DNA from 3 places in the Vibrio sp. CCUG 15886 genome. Region 1 is predicted to be linked to each of the others. Evidence: predicted binding sites of a transcription regulator. Region 1 holds the regulator's gene; each other region holds the start of a gene.
What was found. The regulator PurR, encoded in region 1, represses purine synthesis genes. The targets are predictions, from matches to a motif close to TNANGNAAACGTTTNCNTNA.
Positions count from the first base shown of each region.

Region 2: pckA (phosphoenolpyruvate carboxykinase (ATP)) is a predicted target of PurR. The motif match lies at 2,841-2,860, and genes of this name have one in related genera.
Region 3: purT (formate-dependent phosphoribosylglycinamide formyltransferase) is a predicted target of PurR. The motif match lies at 2,573-2,592, and genes of this name have one in related genera.

Region 1 covers NZ_JAQQBT010000003.1:32,758-38,409, forward strand. Annotated here, with positions in the region: gene PQQ36_RS08730 (putative signal transducing protein) at 1-106, opposite strand, end outside; gene PQQ36_RS08735 (TVP38/TMEM64 family protein) at 120-797, opposite strand; gene PQQ36_RS08740 (TfoX/Sxy family DNA transformation protein) at 922-1,515, opposite strand; cyclic di-GMP riboswitch class I at 1,631-1,719, opposite strand; gene purR (HTH-type transcriptional repressor PurR) at 1,916-2,920, opposite strand; gene torD (molecular chaperone TorD) at 3,231-3,878, opposite strand; gene torR (two-component system response regulator TorR) at 4,114-4,827, shown strand; gene elyC (envelope biogenesis factor ElyC) at 4,908-5,652, opposite strand, start outside.
Region 2 covers NZ_JAQQBT010000011.1:56,262-61,913, reverse strand. Annotated here, with positions in the region: gene PQQ36_RS16950 (AsmA family protein) at 1-918, opposite strand, end outside; gene pckA (phosphoenolpyruvate carboxykinase (ATP)) at 1,042-2,670, opposite strand; gene hslO (Hsp33 family molecular chaperone HslO) at 3,004-3,879, opposite strand; gene hslR (ribosome-associated heat shock protein Hsp15) at 3,911-4,297, opposite strand; gene gspC (type II secretion system protein GspC) at 4,682-5,557, shown strand; gene gspD (type II secretion system secretin GspD) at 5,594-5,652, shown strand, end outside.
Region 3 covers NZ_JAQQBT010000003.1:316,731-322,382, forward strand. Annotated here, with positions in the region: gene PQQ36_RS09930 (phosphoribosylglycinamide formyltransferase) at 1-336, opposite strand, end outside; gene PQQ36_RS09935 (thiopurine S-methyltransferase) at 626-1,279, shown strand; gene purT (formate-dependent phosphoribosylglycinamide formyltransferase) at 1,332-2,507, opposite strand; gene cdd (cytidine deaminase) at 2,639-3,526, opposite strand; gene PQQ36_RS09950 (hypothetical protein) at 3,888-4,070, opposite strand; gene PQQ36_RS09955 (J domain-containing protein) at 4,242-5,246, opposite strand; gene PQQ36_RS09960 (OmpA family protein) at 5,339-5,652, opposite strand, start outside.

The sequences.
Region 1 (5,652 bases):
AGCCAAATAAACCCTCACCTCGAACCTCACATTGTACCGCTTCATTCATCAGTAACTGGCACACGATATGCGCTTCTATAGGAGTGTTGGCGGTGAATATCTTCATAAGTGAATTCCTTTTATGAAGAGAGTTGAGGTCTAAATTTACTCATGATCCATTTTACAGCGATAGGAAAGACACCCAGTAACGCAAATGAGGCTAATACTGTTGGTGAAAGTATCCCCGACAACGAGTTGATGTCGGCCAATTGTGTCCCCGCATTTAGGTAAACAGCCGTGCCAGGTAGCATGCCGATCTGGCTAGTAAGATAGTAACGACCAATGGAAATTGGTGTTAAACCCATCAGCAAGTTAATAAGGAAAAATGGGAAGACTGGGATCAGGCGTAACGAAAATAGATAAAAGGCGCCATCCTTTTCAACGCCTTGGTTGATCGCGCTAAGTTTGTCTCCAAAACGTGCCTGCACCCAATCTTTTAGTAGGTAGCGACTACTCAAAAATGCGATGGTTGCTCCAATGGTGCTGGCAAATGAGACAAGCAGTAGGCTATACCAAAAACCAAACAGAGCAGCGCCCAATAGTGTGACGACGGTTGCTCCTGGTACTGAAAAGGCGGTAAGACCAACGTAAATGACAAAATAGCTTATTGAAGCAAACAGAAAGTTTTCTTCAATAAAACTGTTCAGGGCAAGTTGTTGTGCTTTAGCGTTGTCGAGTGTGAGGTATTGACTAAAATTAACCGCCAATAAAATAATGGTCGCGATAAGCAAGATTCCGAATACGAGTTTTTTGTTCATTCAATTTTTCTCCAGATAGCTTGGTTATCAGACCTGATTGAGACAGAAAATCTTTCAAACGATATAAAAAAACCACATCATTTTGATGTGGTTTTAATCTATAAGAAATAATAAACGTGCTTGTCTACAAAGACAATTTATTCACTAATTCGTCTCGACGTTGCTGAGGAATCACACTCCAGTGCGTACCATTGATGGCTCCCTCTAACGCCCAAAGCAGCTCTAAGCTCACGGCACCACTGTGGGTGTTTTTAATCGCTTCGTATGCACGAACCGCGCCTTGAGACTCCAACTGCTCGACTGTTTCTATTCCCGCCTTTTTAAGCATTCGTTCGGTGGCTAAACGCAGGTTAGGCAGGTCTTTTAATCGTTCAGGTTTTGCTGTTGCTTGCTGTTGTTTATCGTTATTAGCACTGGCCAATGCACGTTTGGCTACGTTGAGTAGTGCATTTTGGTCTTGCCATAGCGCGTCTGAAATCGCGTAGTACTTAGTGACAACAGGGAAACCACGCTTAGTATAAACGTATGGTTTGAGTCCTTGCTTTTCAAAAAGTAATGTTGATTTTTGATCTGCGCGAATATGAAGCTGGTCTTTCACCACAAGTGCGAACATGGTCTCATCTGCAAAAAGGCCGAATCCGCCAAACATTGAGCGAGATTTTATCGCACCAAGTTGCTCAAAAAGCTTCATTGAATCTTTGAGTATCGGTTTATCCATGATGTGTTATCTCGGTGTAATTACTATTACGCCACCAAATCAGGTCCGAGAGATTAGCAAACCAATGCAAATACAATGTCATTAATGGGTAAACTTGTTGTTATGCATTTTTGCCATCGGTAACCCCGCTACCTACCAAAAAACGTCTGGTTTAGGCCGGAGGCTTTGCGTCCCACTTTTTCAAATGGTTTGCCCTGTGCGTGACTCTAGAAGGATACGATTTCTATTGAAGTAACATCACATTTTCAAATAAAAAATGTGACATTGGTTCAGATAATAGTTGCAGTTAAGTGAATGAATGCTCGATTTTAAGAACTTAACAGAATTTGACTTAACAAATCACTTACTAAGAATGAAAAAAAAGCATCCAGATTTGGATGCTTTAGAATATTAGTCTTAACTAATTGATTTTTTTGACGGTATCACGAACCACTAACTCGGGATGCATTTCAAACACGCGTTTGTCATGCTCTTTGTCCTTAATGCGTTCGAGAAGGATCTCAAATGCATTTTTACCAACACGGCGTTTTGGCTGGTGGATGGTTGTTAGCGGTGGTGAGAAGTATTCCGCCAACTCAATATTATCGTAGCCGATAACAGAGATGTCTTCAGGAATGCGAAGGCCTAACTGCTGAAGGCGGCTCATCAAACCCAGTGCCATGGTGTCGTTGAAGCAGAAGACCGCAGTTGGGCGATCTTGCCATGACGCGATCTTGTCAGCAGCCATCACAGCCGTGTCACATTCAAAGTTTCCTTCAAGGATCCACTCGTTGTTAACGGTAATATTGGCTTCCTTCATCGCACGTTTAAAGCCTTGGATGCGCTCTTGGCACGCGGCTTTTTCAAAGTGGCCACTCAAACACGCGATTTTTGTATGGCCGTTATCAATCAGGTACTTAGTGGCCAAGTAGCCACCTTCTTCTGAGTTATCGATAATTTTATCGGCTTGTGAGCTGATTGGACCCCAGTCCATAATCACTTTAGGAATATCTGCATGCTTATCAAGCATTTCTCGGAGCTCTTCGGTGAGGTCAGAACACATCACCAAAATGCCATCTACGCGCTTTTCCGCAAGCATACGAATGTAGTCACGTTGCTTCTCGTAGATACCGCCCGTATTACAAAGAATTAGCGTATAGCCTTGGCGGTAACAGTAGCTTTCTACGCCATCAATTACTTCAGAAAAGAACAAATTGGTCGACTGTGTGACCAGCATACCAATAGTACGAGTGGTGTTGCACTTTAGGCTACGCGCTACTGCGCTCGGTGCGTAGTTGAGCTCGTCAACCGCTTTCATGACTTTTTCTTGAGTGGCTTCTGCAACAAAACGCGTTTTGTTGATTACGTGCGACACTGTGGTCGTGGATACTCCAGCGAGACGCGCGACATCTTTAATTGTGGCCATAGGTATTGTCCTGTCTAAGGTTGCATTTTGAATCTACGATTCTTTGTTGCAACACAGTTTGCTACCTTTCTCCGAATTCGCTTTGTAAGGAAGACACACTAGAAAAGCAGCAGCTTAGCTTTAAATAAACACAAAAACCGCTGTATTTCAGCGGTTTGCATTAAAATCATATTTTATCGATTGCGGTCTCAATTTTAGACCGAGACGGCAAGAGTGGCAACCTACTCAAACGGCGAATAGTGTATCCGCGTTCACACTTTAGTGGTTAAAGTGTAACCGAGTGTTTGCTCTATTGATAAGGGCGTAATTATTATCCAACTAAATAGTCGCTGTCCAGCATACAAAACGCAACAAGTAGTTTTATTGCACTGTTATAGAAACCAAACTCATCATATTCTGCTGCTCGTTGAGAGAAGCTAGGTAACCAAGAGAGCAACATTTCTTGAATAAATGCGTTTTGCTCAATGAAGGCTTCTTCCATGTGGCGATCTTGTTCAAGCTCATTTGAGCGAATGATAAGGTTGCCAAGAAAGTCGAGCATGATAGCTAAGTGATCGGCCGGTTCATTCAGTTGTTGATTGACCTGCACACCATGTTTTTTCAGCCAAGTGTCCATTTTTTGTGCTGGTTCGCCATTGAGTAGGCCATCTTTTGTTAGATAAATAGATGCGTATGGAAGTGCGCCGTGTTTTGCGGTTTTCAAAAATAGGTCACAAAAATCTGCCGCTAATTCCAATTGCGCATCTTGACGGTCAACAAGACGATTGAGTGCATCGACGAAGGCGTTAACGGATGGTCTCAGTGCATCGTTTTCAGCCAATCCAGTTAAAAACGCTCTAATTTCCATGCTTTGATATTTATCGAGCTCTTCCTGTGTCAGCTCTTTGGCAAATAAGCTCGAAAGCCACCAATATATTTCCGCACGTTTTTCATTAAAGGCTTTTATCTCTTGCATCATTTATCGCTCCTAAATCAATCTCCTATAAGTGTAACCAAAAAAAATGAATAACAATAACGCCTATTGTTAAGAAAAATATAAATATATTTGAGCTTGTTAATGGCTTGATATTAAGCTTGTTTTGAATCAATAAAAATCAAGATACTTGCATTTCAAACGAAGTATGACTAGAAATGTTACTAGTTATGAATAGAATATCTGCCCGTGTAGACAGAAATGACATGAAGTGGTGTAAATGAGCTATCACGTATTAGTCGTAGAAGATGATGTAGTGACTCGCAGTAAACTTGCGGGTTATTTTCAAAAAGAAGGTTACACAGTAAGTGAAGCGGAAAGTGGTGCCGAGATGCGTCATATTTTGCAAAATAGCTGCGTTGATTTGGTGATGTTAGACATTAACTTACCAGGTGAAGACGGCTTGATGCTGACCCGTGAACTACGCAGCCAATCGGACATTGGCATTATTTTGGTAACCGGACGCACGGATAGCATAGATAAAATTGTTGGTTTGGAGATGGGGGCAGACGACTACGTCACCAAACCATTTGAGTTACGTGAACTGCTGGTTCGAGTGAAAAACTTGTTGTGGCGGATTTCGCTTGCGCGCAGTGGTGGTTCAAAACATCAAGACGCGGAAAACGAAGACCATATTGTCCGTTTTGGTGACTGGACCTTCGATATTCATCGTCGAGCGTTGAGCCACAATGGTGAGCCAGTGAAGTTGACCAAGGCAGAATATGAGCTGCTGGTGGCGCTTTCGTCTTACCCAAATCAGGTACTAAGCCGTGAACGCATTCTCAACATGATCAGCCATCGTGTTGACGCGCCAAACGACAGAACGATTGATGTTTTGATTCGTCGCATGAGAGCAAAAATGGAGTTTGATCCTAAGAACCCACAAATTTTTGTGACCGTACACGGTGAAGGCTACATGTTTGCAGGCGACTAGGCGTGGCTTAGAAAGCCAAAATTAACAAACAAAAAAAGAGCGGATTAAGCTCTTTTTTTGTTTCTGCAGATCATGATTCATCATTTTGATGCGCGATTCTCTGCCATGATTTGTTCGTCAGTAAGAAGCAAATCTCGCATGCCTTGCCATAGCTGGCCGAGGGTTTCGTACCAGTAGCGCTCAGTTTGCTCGAGGTAGATGGCTTTAGGGGCATATCTATCCCAGGCTTGAGAGATGTTCTTTTGCGCAAGGTAGTTTGTTGGCGCAGGTAACGGTGTTATGCCAGCGTCATGAAACTCTTTCATTGCACGTGCCATGTGACTGGCAGAAGTAACCAAAACCAGCTGTTTCTGACGCACAAATGCCGCTGCTTGTCTCGCCTCTTCCCAAGTATCTTTGGCATCTTCAAGAAGAATAATGTCTGATTTCGCGACACCCAAAGCCAAAGCCACGTTTGCCATCATGCGCGCATGGCTGGTTTCTGAGCCGCCCGCATAGCCAGACAGAATCAACTTTGAGCCCGGATACATCTTTAAAATACGAATCCCTTCCGTCAAACGCATCAACGAAGCACGGCTTAACTCAGACGTAGGGGGGATTTGATCATCCACCACATGGCCATTGCCCAATACCATGACGTAATCGACGGTTTGTACTTCGGGTAGAAATACAGAGTATTGCCTTTCTAATGGCATTAATAACTTGCTGGCAACGGGTTGGAAAGAAACCAAGAATATCCCCAAAAAGGAGAATAATATGATGAAACACCCCGTTTTTTGTCTGGTGCTAAACATAATCAGCATCAGACCAGCTAAGCCTATTAAA
Region 2 (5,652 bases), on a different contig from region 1:
AACCCACACGTTGTGCTGATCTTGCACGCTCTCTGCTGAGAAGGAAATGAGCCCCTGTTGCTGCTGCCAAAGTGAGAAAGGCAAGGTCAAATTTTCACTACTCAGTTCAAAGTTGATCAAGCGGTAATCTTCTAACGCGAGTGAACTGCGTAAGATGTCCAAGCTGTTGATGTGGGTAATCTGCGAGCCAAACCTCTTCCATGGCTTCGCCAAAATGGACGTGAGTTGCTGCTGTGACAAATCGAGACCTTCAACGGTGACATTGACCAATGACCAACCTTGCGGGTATTGCTCCGCTTGGCCTGAGACTTTAGCGCCACGCCAAGACAAAGATAGACCATAAAGGGTGCTGTCTTGAGGTTTGTAATCGATATCGAGCAAAGGTTGGTTAAACGCTTCGCCCTGCCAGTAAAGCTGCTGTGCGGAGAACTGAATCTCACCGAAAGGAATGAACTGATCGCTGCGTTGCCATTGAGGTTGCTTTACCTGAAACTTAATACCGCGCGCACTCAACTGGTTGTCGGCGTAATCGAGGTTTGAAATGGCCAATTGGTGAATCTGTACGGTGTTGGGAATAAACGTTTTTGGCGAGCGGGAAAGACCCGTTTGTAGACTCAAACCATCCAGTAACACACTGGCAATTTGCACGCGTCCGTTGGTATACAGCTCTGGGCTTAGCCAGATCTCCAACTGTTCAACGTAGCTCACTTCATTATGCGTAAAAGAGACATTCTTAAACGAAAAATGGTCAGGATACTGATAGTGGACCGACTCAGCTTGCATGCCAAGCCCGCTGAACTGACTGAGCTGATTAAACACTTGGCTGGCATAGCGCGTTTGTAAGCTCACTAGAATGCTGATTGGAATTAGAGCGATGACAATCAACAAAAGCGCGACACTGATTAGTGCTTTTTTCATCCCTGCCTACTGATCACTAACGTTTGCAAATAAGTGCAGATAAGCTTGGCTTAATTTTCGCAACGATTCAATAAAAAAGCCCCTCAGGTGAGGGGCTTAAGTTTGCTTTTCGTAGCTAGGTCACTAATCGAGTTGTGGGCCTGCAGCCACAAGTGATTGACCTTCCGCGTTGTCGGTGTACTTAGCGAAGTTGTTGATAAAGCGTTGAGCAAGATCTTGCGCTTTGCTTTCCCACTGTAGCGGGTCAACGTAAGTGTCACGTGGGTCAAGGATGGTTGGATCCACACCAGGAAGTGATGTTGGTACTTCTAGATTGAAGATAGGCACGTGTTTGGTTGGTGCTTCTTCAATAGAACCATCAAGGATCGCATCGATAATACCGCGCGTATCTTGGATTGAGATACGCTTGCCGCTACCGTTCCAACCGGTATTGACGAGGTAGGCTTCTGCCCCTGCTTCTTCCATACGTTTTACCAGTACTTCAGCGTACTTGGTTGGGTGAAGCGTCAGGAACGCGGCACCAAAACACGCAGAGAAAGTTGGTGTTGGTTCAGTAATACCACGCTCAGTACCAGCCAACTTCGCAGTAAAGCCAGATAGGAAGTGATACTTAGTTTGTTCTGGGGTCAGTTTAGACACTGGAGGCAACACGCCAAACGCATCGGCAGAAAGGAAGATCACTTTGTTGGCATGACCGCCTTTTGATACTGGCTTAACGATGTTTTCAATGTGATGGATTGGGTAAGAAACGCGAGTGTTCTCGGTTTTCGAACCATCATCAAAGTTGATCGAGCCGTCATTGCGAACAGTTACGTTTTCAAGCAGTGCATCGCGGCGGATGGCATTGTAAATATCAGGCTCAGCTTCTTTCGACAGCTTGATGGTTTTCGCGTAACAACCACCTTCGAAGTTAAACACACCGTCGTCATCCCAGCCGTGCTCGTCATCGCCAATCAGCGCGCGTTTTGGATCGGTCGACAGCGTTGTTTTACCCGTACCAGATAGACCGAAGAAGATCGCCACATCACCTTCTTTGCCCATGTTGGCAGAACAGTGCATCGACGCAATGCCTTTAAGAGGCAGGAAGTAGTTCATCATCGCGAACATGCCTTTCTTCATCTCACCGCCGTACCAAGTACCGCCGATCAACTGCATGCGCTCAGTTAGGTTAAACACCGTGAAGTTTTCAGAGTTCAGACCGTGCTCTTTCCACTTTTGGTTGGTGCATTTTGCACCGTTCATCACCACGAAATCAGGCTCAAAGCTGGCCAATTCTTCTTCGGTTGGGCGGATGAACATGTTCTTAACGAAATGCGCTTGCCACGCCACTTCGGTGATGACTCGAATGCTAAGACGGGTATCAGGGTTGGCACCACAATAACCATCAATCACAAAAACGCGCTTGCCAGAAAGCTGGTTAGTGACCAGTTGTTTTAGGTCATTCCACACTTCTTGTGTGATTGGCTTGTTATCGTTCGGGACGGCTGGTGTTGTCCACCACATATGTTCTTCGGTTGTCGCATCTTTCACAATGTATTTGTCTTTTGGTGAGCGGCCAGTGAAGATGCCTGTGTCTACAGCCACCGCGCCGAGCTCTGTCACTACGCCTTTTTCGTAGCCTTCGAGATCAGCTCGAGTCTCTTCTGCAAACAGCATTTCGTAACTTGGGTTGCGCACAACCTCTTTTACGTTGCGAAGACCATGCTTGGTTAGATCAATTGATGCAGCCTTTGTATGTTCCATAACGGTCATAGGTGCTCCTTATAGGATTTTTGTAGGGATTTTGTAAGAATTTATTAATTTTTCTGCTCACCATGCTAACAACGGGTGGGGGAGAAAACAGGGATATAGTTCAAAAATTACCCTTAATTTTCCTATGGTTTTAGGTGTCCCGTCACATATTGGCTGAGATAGTTTATCGCGCACGCAAACCTTTGCGCTAGATCAAAAGAATTATTAATTGCCAAAAATTAAGGGGTTATTTAATTACGTATAAACCCATGTTTTATCGGGTTTTGATCACAAAAAGGCCAGCATAAGCTGGCCTTTTGATGGGTAAATTACGTGCTTGGTAAAGCGGGTAAATTAATGCAGCGTTTTTGGCTCCGATGCTGCCTCTTCGTACAGCTTGTTGACGTCAGATTCATCAAACGAATAAGTCGTGCCGCAGTAATCACAATGTAAAGAAACGGATCCATCAGACGCCAAAATGTCATAAATTTCATTTTTGTCGACGGTCACGATCGCCGCGCCACTGCGCTCACGTGAGCAACCACAACGGAACTCGACATTTTGCGGTTCAAACAGACGCACTTGCTCTTGATTGTAGAGACGGTAAAGTAGCTCGTTTGCTGGTAGCGTGAACAACTCTTCGTTTTTCACCGTATTGGTCAATTGCTCCAGATGCTCAAAATCATTTTCTGAACCAGTACCGTCAGGCATGACTTGAATCAGCATACCCGCTGCGTGTGCTTTGCCTTCGTGCTCGCCCGTGCGGATCCAGATGCGGGTTTTCAACTGCTCAGAGCGTTCAAAATAGCCTTCCAGAACTTGCTCAAGGTTGTCACCTTCTAGGCCAACGATCCCTTGGTAACGCTCGCCTTTTTTCGGTTCGATGGTGATGACCATATAACCTTTGCCCATCATATCGTGTAGGGTCGCGTCGTCGGCAATATGGCCTTCCCAGCGAGCCACACCGCGGATTTTCTGCTCATTGTCACCATTGATCACAGCCAGTGAAACAGGGCCATCGCCTTGTAGCTGAATGGTGATAGAGCCTTCAAACTTTAAAGTTGCAGTCAGAAGAGTGGTAGAAACCAATAGCTCACCAAGCAGTTTTTGTAGGGCTGCCGGATAATCCTTGCTAGAAATAATTCGCTGATACGCTTCATCCAGTTGTACCAACTCGCCACGTACTGAAAGATCTTCAAATAAGTAGCGATTCAAAACATTGCTTGCCATTTAGCGATTCCTCGTAGGTATTTTCCGGCTTTTACTGGTGTTTAAATTTGATAATGTCGCGGCGCTGCTTTTTATCTGGGCGGCGATCTGGACTTGGGTTATGCGCGTTGAGTTTACGTTGCATTGCTTGTGCTTCGCGCTTTGCTTGGCTCTCTTGCGTTTCGCTATAGAGCGTCTGTGCTTCTGGTGCGCCACGTCGCTGAGTGGATAGCTTTTCTATCACAACCGTTTTTTCTTCATTGCCTTGGCGAAGTTTCAATACCGCGCCCACTTCGATAATCTTACTGGGCTTTGCACGTTGGCCATTATAGTGGACTTTACCGCCATCGACCATATCGCGAGCGATTGAACGGGTTTTGTAAAATCTTGCAGCCCACAGCCATTTATCGAGCCTAACGGCTTCATTTGGGGAACTCATGGTCACTTTTACTCTCTAATCACTGCTGTGAATGATTGAATCTTGCACTTTACAATGGTGACTTACCGCAAATTTTTCAAGGCAGTTGGCAAAATCGGAATCAGAGAGGCGTGTCACAAGCAAGCTGTGATATAGTGCAAAGCTCTGTGTCGAAGCGAGATTTATCGACGCAACAACAGCATAACGTGCTGTTTTAGGAGAGCATTTTTCCACCTTGATCAGGAAAAGTGCGAGCGATTATCTTCAGTCGAATAAAGAAAGATAAATCGCAGTGCGTTCAAGCAAAGAAAGCGAAAGCGCAAAATTTAAACAGTGAAAGGAACCGATTGAGTGAAACCATCAGAGCTGAGTGCCGGATTGGCCAATAGCCCATTGCTGACGCGGATGATTGCCAACAACGGCATGATTCAGAGTCGAGCGAGTGCTTTATTAGCTGGCGTGCTGGTGGCTTTGACAGGCTGGACTTTAGGGCAAGTCGTCTGGCTAACACAAGAGAGCAATACGCAGATCGTCGCTTGGCGACCTGCACCGCAGCAAAACGCACAAGGTAAACAAGGTGAGCGATTAAACCTCGCCGATCTGCAAGCCATCAATTTGTTTGGGGTTTACAACGAGAATAAACCTAAGCCTGTTGTCAGCCAGCCGGTGGTGCAAGACGCGCCTAAAACGCGGCTAAATTTGGTGTTAGTTGGGGCGGTGGCGAGCAGCAATCCTCAAACCAGCTTGGCCGTTATCGCCAACCGTGGTCAGCAAGCAACCTACGGGGTTGGGGAAGAAATCGAAGGCACTCGCGCTAAGTTAAAAGCAGTTCTGGTTGATCGTGTGATCATCGATAATGAAGGGCGTGACGAGACCCTGATGCTTGAAGGCGTGGAATACAAGAAATTGTCTGAATCTACTCCGCGTGTCATTCCGTCATCGACGATCGCTAAGAATAACCCGCCAGATACGGATGAGCAGCTAGCGCAAATTCGAGAAGAAATTACCGCCGATCCGCAGAAGATTTTCCAATACGTGCGTTTGTCTCAAGTGAAGCAAGAAGACAAAGTGATTGGTTATCGCGTGAGTCCGGGAAAAAGCCCACAACTGTTTGAAGCCGTTGGGTTACAAGATGGGGATATTGCCGTGCAGTTAAATGGCAACGATCTCACCGACCCAGCCGCCATGGGCAAAATTTTTAATGCTGTTTCAGAGCTCACCGAGTTGAACCTCACGGTGGAACGAGACGGACAGCAGCATGATATTTACATCCAGTTTTAACACTTAGGCTCAAAGCGTAAGTTCAGGGAGATAAACGTGAAACATTGGTTTAGCAAAAGCGCTTGGCTACTCGCAGGTACCTTAGCCTGCTCAAG
Region 3 (5,652 bases), 280 kb from region 1:
TTTCGCACGTTGTTGTGATTTCACGCCTGCAAAATAGGGCTGAGTATCCGTCAACAGTGCGGTGCTCTTTACGATGGTTTCGAGCTCAAATTGCGCTTGGTGCGCTTTACTATAAAGCACGTCAAAATCAGTGTAGGGTTGAAGTGGTTGCGTATCAGTGGATTGAATGCCGTATAAACCACTCAAGCTGTGTTTAAACAGTTTTGAGCACACTTCATTTTGGCTTGTTTCGCGCTGTTTTTCTTGGTTCGATGGCGCGGTGGGAATGGCTGCAAACGCAGGTGCACGGCTTAGTACCAAAAGCATCAATGCGGTAGTACGAAGAAATAAGCTCATTCACTCTCCTTAACTTGCGTTGTTTTAGTAAACGGGGAGTCAAAAGGTCTAAAACTCAGTCAAGTTACTTAAGTTATGGGGGCGCACTGTCAGGAAACAATCAAGATAAGTGTATATGTTTCTCTTATGTGCACAGTGTCACACACTGCATAATCCCCAGATTTCAGTCATACACTCTACATTCCAAGGATTAACTTAATATGAACGAAAACCACTTTTCACTGTTTTCAATGTTAATTATTGGTTAGGCTATGGCGCAGGTCAGTTCAAAAGAAAGATACAGATAACGATGAGAGATGCAGAATTTTGGCACAACAAATGGGCCAGCAACCAAATTGGCTTTCATTTGGAAGACGTTAATCCATTATTGACCCGTTTTTGGTCTGCGTTGGCACCGAAGCGAGAAGAAACGGTTTTGGTTCCACTTTGTGGTAAAACAGAAGATCTTGCGTGGTTGGCAACGAAGCATGATCACGTTGAAGGTGCTGAACTCAGTTTGATTGCCGTGCGATCTTTTTTTGCTGAGCACTTTTACACTCCGACGGTGATACCGATTTCCGGCCAACATGAGCTATATCAGTTTGATGAGTTGTCTATTTACGCGGGGGATTTTTTCACCGCTCCGATCAGTAAAGCAGATTTGATATACGACCGTGCAGCTCTGATTGCGTTGCCTGAAGAGATGCGAGTGGAGTATGTACAACGCATTCGTGGTCTATTAAATCCTGGCGGGCGTATTTTACTGGTGAGTTTAGATTACCCTCAGCAAGAGATGGCCGGCCCTCCGTTTTCGGTCACTCAAGAAGAGATAGAACACTTATTTGCAGGCATGCATGTGACACGTTTGTATCAAGACATCGCGGATGAACATCATCCCAAAATTGCAAAACAAGGCTTAAGCCGCTTTAGCGAAGAAGTCTACGTTATTGAAAACGATAAATAACAAAGGGTAGCGTGAGCTACCCTTTTTAATCGGCTGAATCGAAAAACGATGTTCAGTAAATGACTTTGATTTTCTTAGCACTTTCTATTGCTGCATCCACCGCTTTCTCAGTGCTAGAACGACGTGTCAACACAACACCTAAACGACGACGGCCATTAATATCGGGTTTGCCAAACAGACGCAACTGGGTTTGCGGTTGTTCAAGCGCGTCAGACATTCCGTCAAAGCGAAGGTTTTCTGATTGACCATTGCCCAAAATCACCGCTGAAGCGGAAGGGCCGTATTGAACAATCTTGTTCACTGGCATGCCAGTAAATGCACGTACGTGGAGAGCAAATTCAGACATTTCTTGTGAAATCAGTGTTACTAGCCCGGTATCGTGTGGGCGAGGGGAGACTTCATTGAAGATCACCTTGTCACCTTTTACGAAAAGTTCTACACCGAAAATACCGTAGCCACCTAACGCATTGACTACCTGTTCTGCTGTGTATTCGGCAGCTTTGATGGCATTTTCAGACATCTGCTGTGGTTGCCAAGATTCACGATAATCCCCATCTTCTTGTCGATGGCCAATAGGAGCACAGAAATGCACGCCATCAACTGCGCGAACGGTGAGTAGAGTGATCTCATAATCGAAGTCGATAAAGCCTTCGACAATCACTCGTCCAGCGCCAGTGCGACCACCTTCTTGAGCATATTGCCATGCTTTCTCAATATCGGCTGGAGATTTAATGACACTTTGTCCTTTGCCAGAAGAGCTCATCACGGGTTTTACGACGCAAGGAATCGACACCGCTTCAACGGCTTCGACAAATTGCTGATAGTTGTCTGCAAAGCGGTATGGTGAGGTAGTGAGGCCAAGCTCTTCTGCCGCTAGACGACGAATCCCTTCACGGTTCATTGTGAGTTTGGTTGCTTTTGCACTAGGCACCACGTTTAAGCCTTGTTCCTCGAGTTCTACCAACTTGTCCGTTGCGATAGCCTCAATCTCTGGAACTACAAACGCAGGTTGTTCTGCGGCGATAACTTTTTCTAGCTCGCTTGCATCTAACATGTCGAAAACATAACTGCGGTGTGCTACTTGCATCGCGGGTGCATCAGGGTAGCGATCACAGGCAATCACTTCCAGACCAAGACGTTGGCATTCGATCGCCACCTCTTTACCGAGTTCACCAGAGCCCAAAAGTAATACGCGTGTGGCGCTTTCGCGAGTCGCGGTACCGAACATAGTGCTTCCTTTAAAAAGTAATCAGAGAGAATAAAATTGCCGCCGATCATACTCAATTTAACCCGCAAAGCAAACGTTTGCTTTGTGATTTTAAAGAAAGCCCTACGTAAAGTAGGGCTGACGACATATCGCTATAAGCTGAGATAACTCACTGGAATATCGGGGTTTAAGGCTTCCAGTGTGGACTGGGTACATGCTAAGTGGCTAATTTTGCCTTTATGGCTTTCAACAAGCGCCGCAGACTGAATATTGTCAAATCTCTCACCCGCGAGAAGCAACTGGATCAATGCCACTTGCAGTGGTGGAAGGCTTGGGTTGAAAGCAGCATTTTCGGCGTATGCACCCAGATAAACGCGTCCACTTTCAGTCTGCAATGCCACACCGCTCAAGTTGTGCGTATAAGGTGCATGACTGCGGTTCATGGCTTCAACCGCACGTTGCATTAAGGCATCATCATCTTCAGTGGCGAAACCATGATGGACTTGGCTCATTAATGCCGATTCGATGCCCAAATCTGATGGGCCAAATGAATCTGGCAGATAGTCGTGTAGTTTCTTTTCTTCGCGCTCTGGCAATTGAATCTTAAGCTCTTTGGCACTGGATAATTCATTCATGAACTGACGGCAGTGACCACAAGGGCTGAAATTAATGGTGATGTCTGAAAGACCTTGCTCGCCCTTCATCCATGCGTGACTAATAGCCGATTGTTCAGCATGAACCGTTTGTCCAAGCTGGACCCCATCAAACTCCATATTCGCGCCAAAATAAAGAGTACCAGATAGGCCACGAACAATCGCACCAACATAAAACTCAGAGATGGGCGCGTAAGAGTAAGCGGCAGCAAAGGGAAGCAACGCAACACGTAGTTGGTTATCGGTCATCCCTGTTTGCTTGAGTAACTCATCAAACTGAACTGTTGAAAGGGAAGCATCAAAGTCAGCAGCCAAAATGATAGGCGCTAGATGGCGTGAAAGTGATTCTGGTGCGCTTGCCAGCGCGTTCTCAAAGCGACTCTTCATGGTGAATCCTTGTAATTGCATGGAAGGTTATTCTATGCAAGAACGAAAACTCTTCAGTGATCCCTGTCACTATAAGTAATGTAACGGTTGTTTATGTTGCATTATTAGAGTGAAGTCACAAATGTATTCGATTGCACAATGCTTCAGAAAGATAGTTGAATATTTCTCGTTATGCGAACGGCTGTCTGTTTGTAGATAATAATGGTTAGAAGACGCGATAGGGAAGCTGGAACTGACGACAAAAAAATACCCTCTGCAAAGAGAGGGTATCGAAATCATCCATTGATGCTTGATTCATTCCTAGTGTGGTTATCCAAGCTTATTGATTTGTCTATTTACGATAAAATATGGCTGTTTAACACTATGAACTTAACATTTGACGATCGCGCATCTGTTGTTCGCCAATGTTAAACAAGCGTACGTCAATTTTTGCAATGTCATTGCATTCTTCACATGCGTGATGGCATTTGCCATCAAGATAGTCATGTCTAGTCAGCATTCTTGGCTTTTTGCACCAATCACAGGTGCCTTCAATTGTAAACATCTCGTTCTCCCCACCTAGAGTCTTGGTTAGGTGTTATTTTGCGGCGCTATTATGCCATAACTTTTCTATGGGTGTTAAATGTCTGTAAATAAAATTTGAGAGCGTGATCGATTGCGAGAGTAGATTATATGGGTGTTTCGCGTTTTGATTGATATATCAACAATTGCAGTGTTACTTATTTGTAACATTTTGTAATAGTACTTTTAATGCCCCGTTTAGGCGCTTCATTTCCTCTTCACTACCCCTGGCATCTGGGTGGTAGAGTTTCGATAGTTGGCGGAAGCGAATTTTGATCGACTTTTCATCAGGGATGTTACTTGGCAGGTAACCAAACATCGCGCAAGCCAGCGCTACCTTATGATTTTTTTGTTGATTCTGCAGTTTTTTGTACTCGTTAAAGACTTTTTCTAACTGGCGTTTTAACTGCTTGTTACTGAACTGCTGACTTTTCAGTTCCTTTTCTAGTGTTAAGTCGCGGTCTATTTGCTGAGTGAGTCGACGTTTTCGTATTGTGCGCGCCAAAGAAACGCCTGCAAGAATAACACTGAGCAATAGAGCAATAGGGATCCAATCACTGACTACAGAAGCACTGTTTTTTTGCGAGAAATTGGTTTGGTTTGATGTGAGCGAATGCTCGTCAACGGGTTCCGCCAAAGCACTATCGAGCTGCGATATCGCAGAGACTTGCTTGGCACGCAACTGGTTGAACTTAAGTTCAAGTATGCGATTGTATTCTTGATCAGCTTGCTGATTAGTTTGGGCTGCAATACCAAACCACTGTTGAGCAAGGTCAAGATTGTTAAATTCATTGCCGTGTTGTTCATACAGATTGCCCAAACGCAGCAGGGCAACTTGATTACCTTGGAGTGCCGAGTGGAGGTACCAATTTGCGGCGCTTTTAATATTGACTTGCGTCCCTATGCCACTTTCTAAAGCTTGTGCGAGTTTAAACTGCGCAGGCTCATAACCTAACTCAGCGGATTGTTGGTACCAATAGAAAGCATCGACAGAAGCCGTGTCATCTTGGTGCTGTTCGAGTTGAACAGCGAGCTGATATTGTGCCTTGGGATCTTGCTGATTGGCTTTTGCTGTTAACTCCTGTGTGCTTTCTGCATGAGAGCGAAAAGAAAGCATCAGGAACATGAGCGAAGTAACAAGCAAAATGAGTTTGCGCAAAATGGGATCTCTAGAGGTTAGGTTCAGCCCAAATTATAGACTGAACCTAATGTGAAATCAGCAGCTAAGCCAAAATTGCCAACTTTGCGTTATTACTTAAGTGGCAGGATTTGTATCTCGACACGGCGGTTACAAGCTCGGCCTTCTGCAGTGCTGTTGGTGCAAAGAGGGTAACGTTCACCGTTGCCTCGTGCGACGGCTCGGCCTGCAGCAACGTTTTGAGAAATCAGGAAGCTACGGACGGATTCCGCACGACGCTCGGAGAGAATTTGGTTAGAGGCATCATTGCCTGTGCTGTCAGTAAAGCCATCAATCACTAAGCTGGTATCTGGGTACTCAACTAAGATTTGCGCTACACCTTTAAGGGTATTGTGAATGCCGCTATCCAGAGCATAAGAGCTTGAGC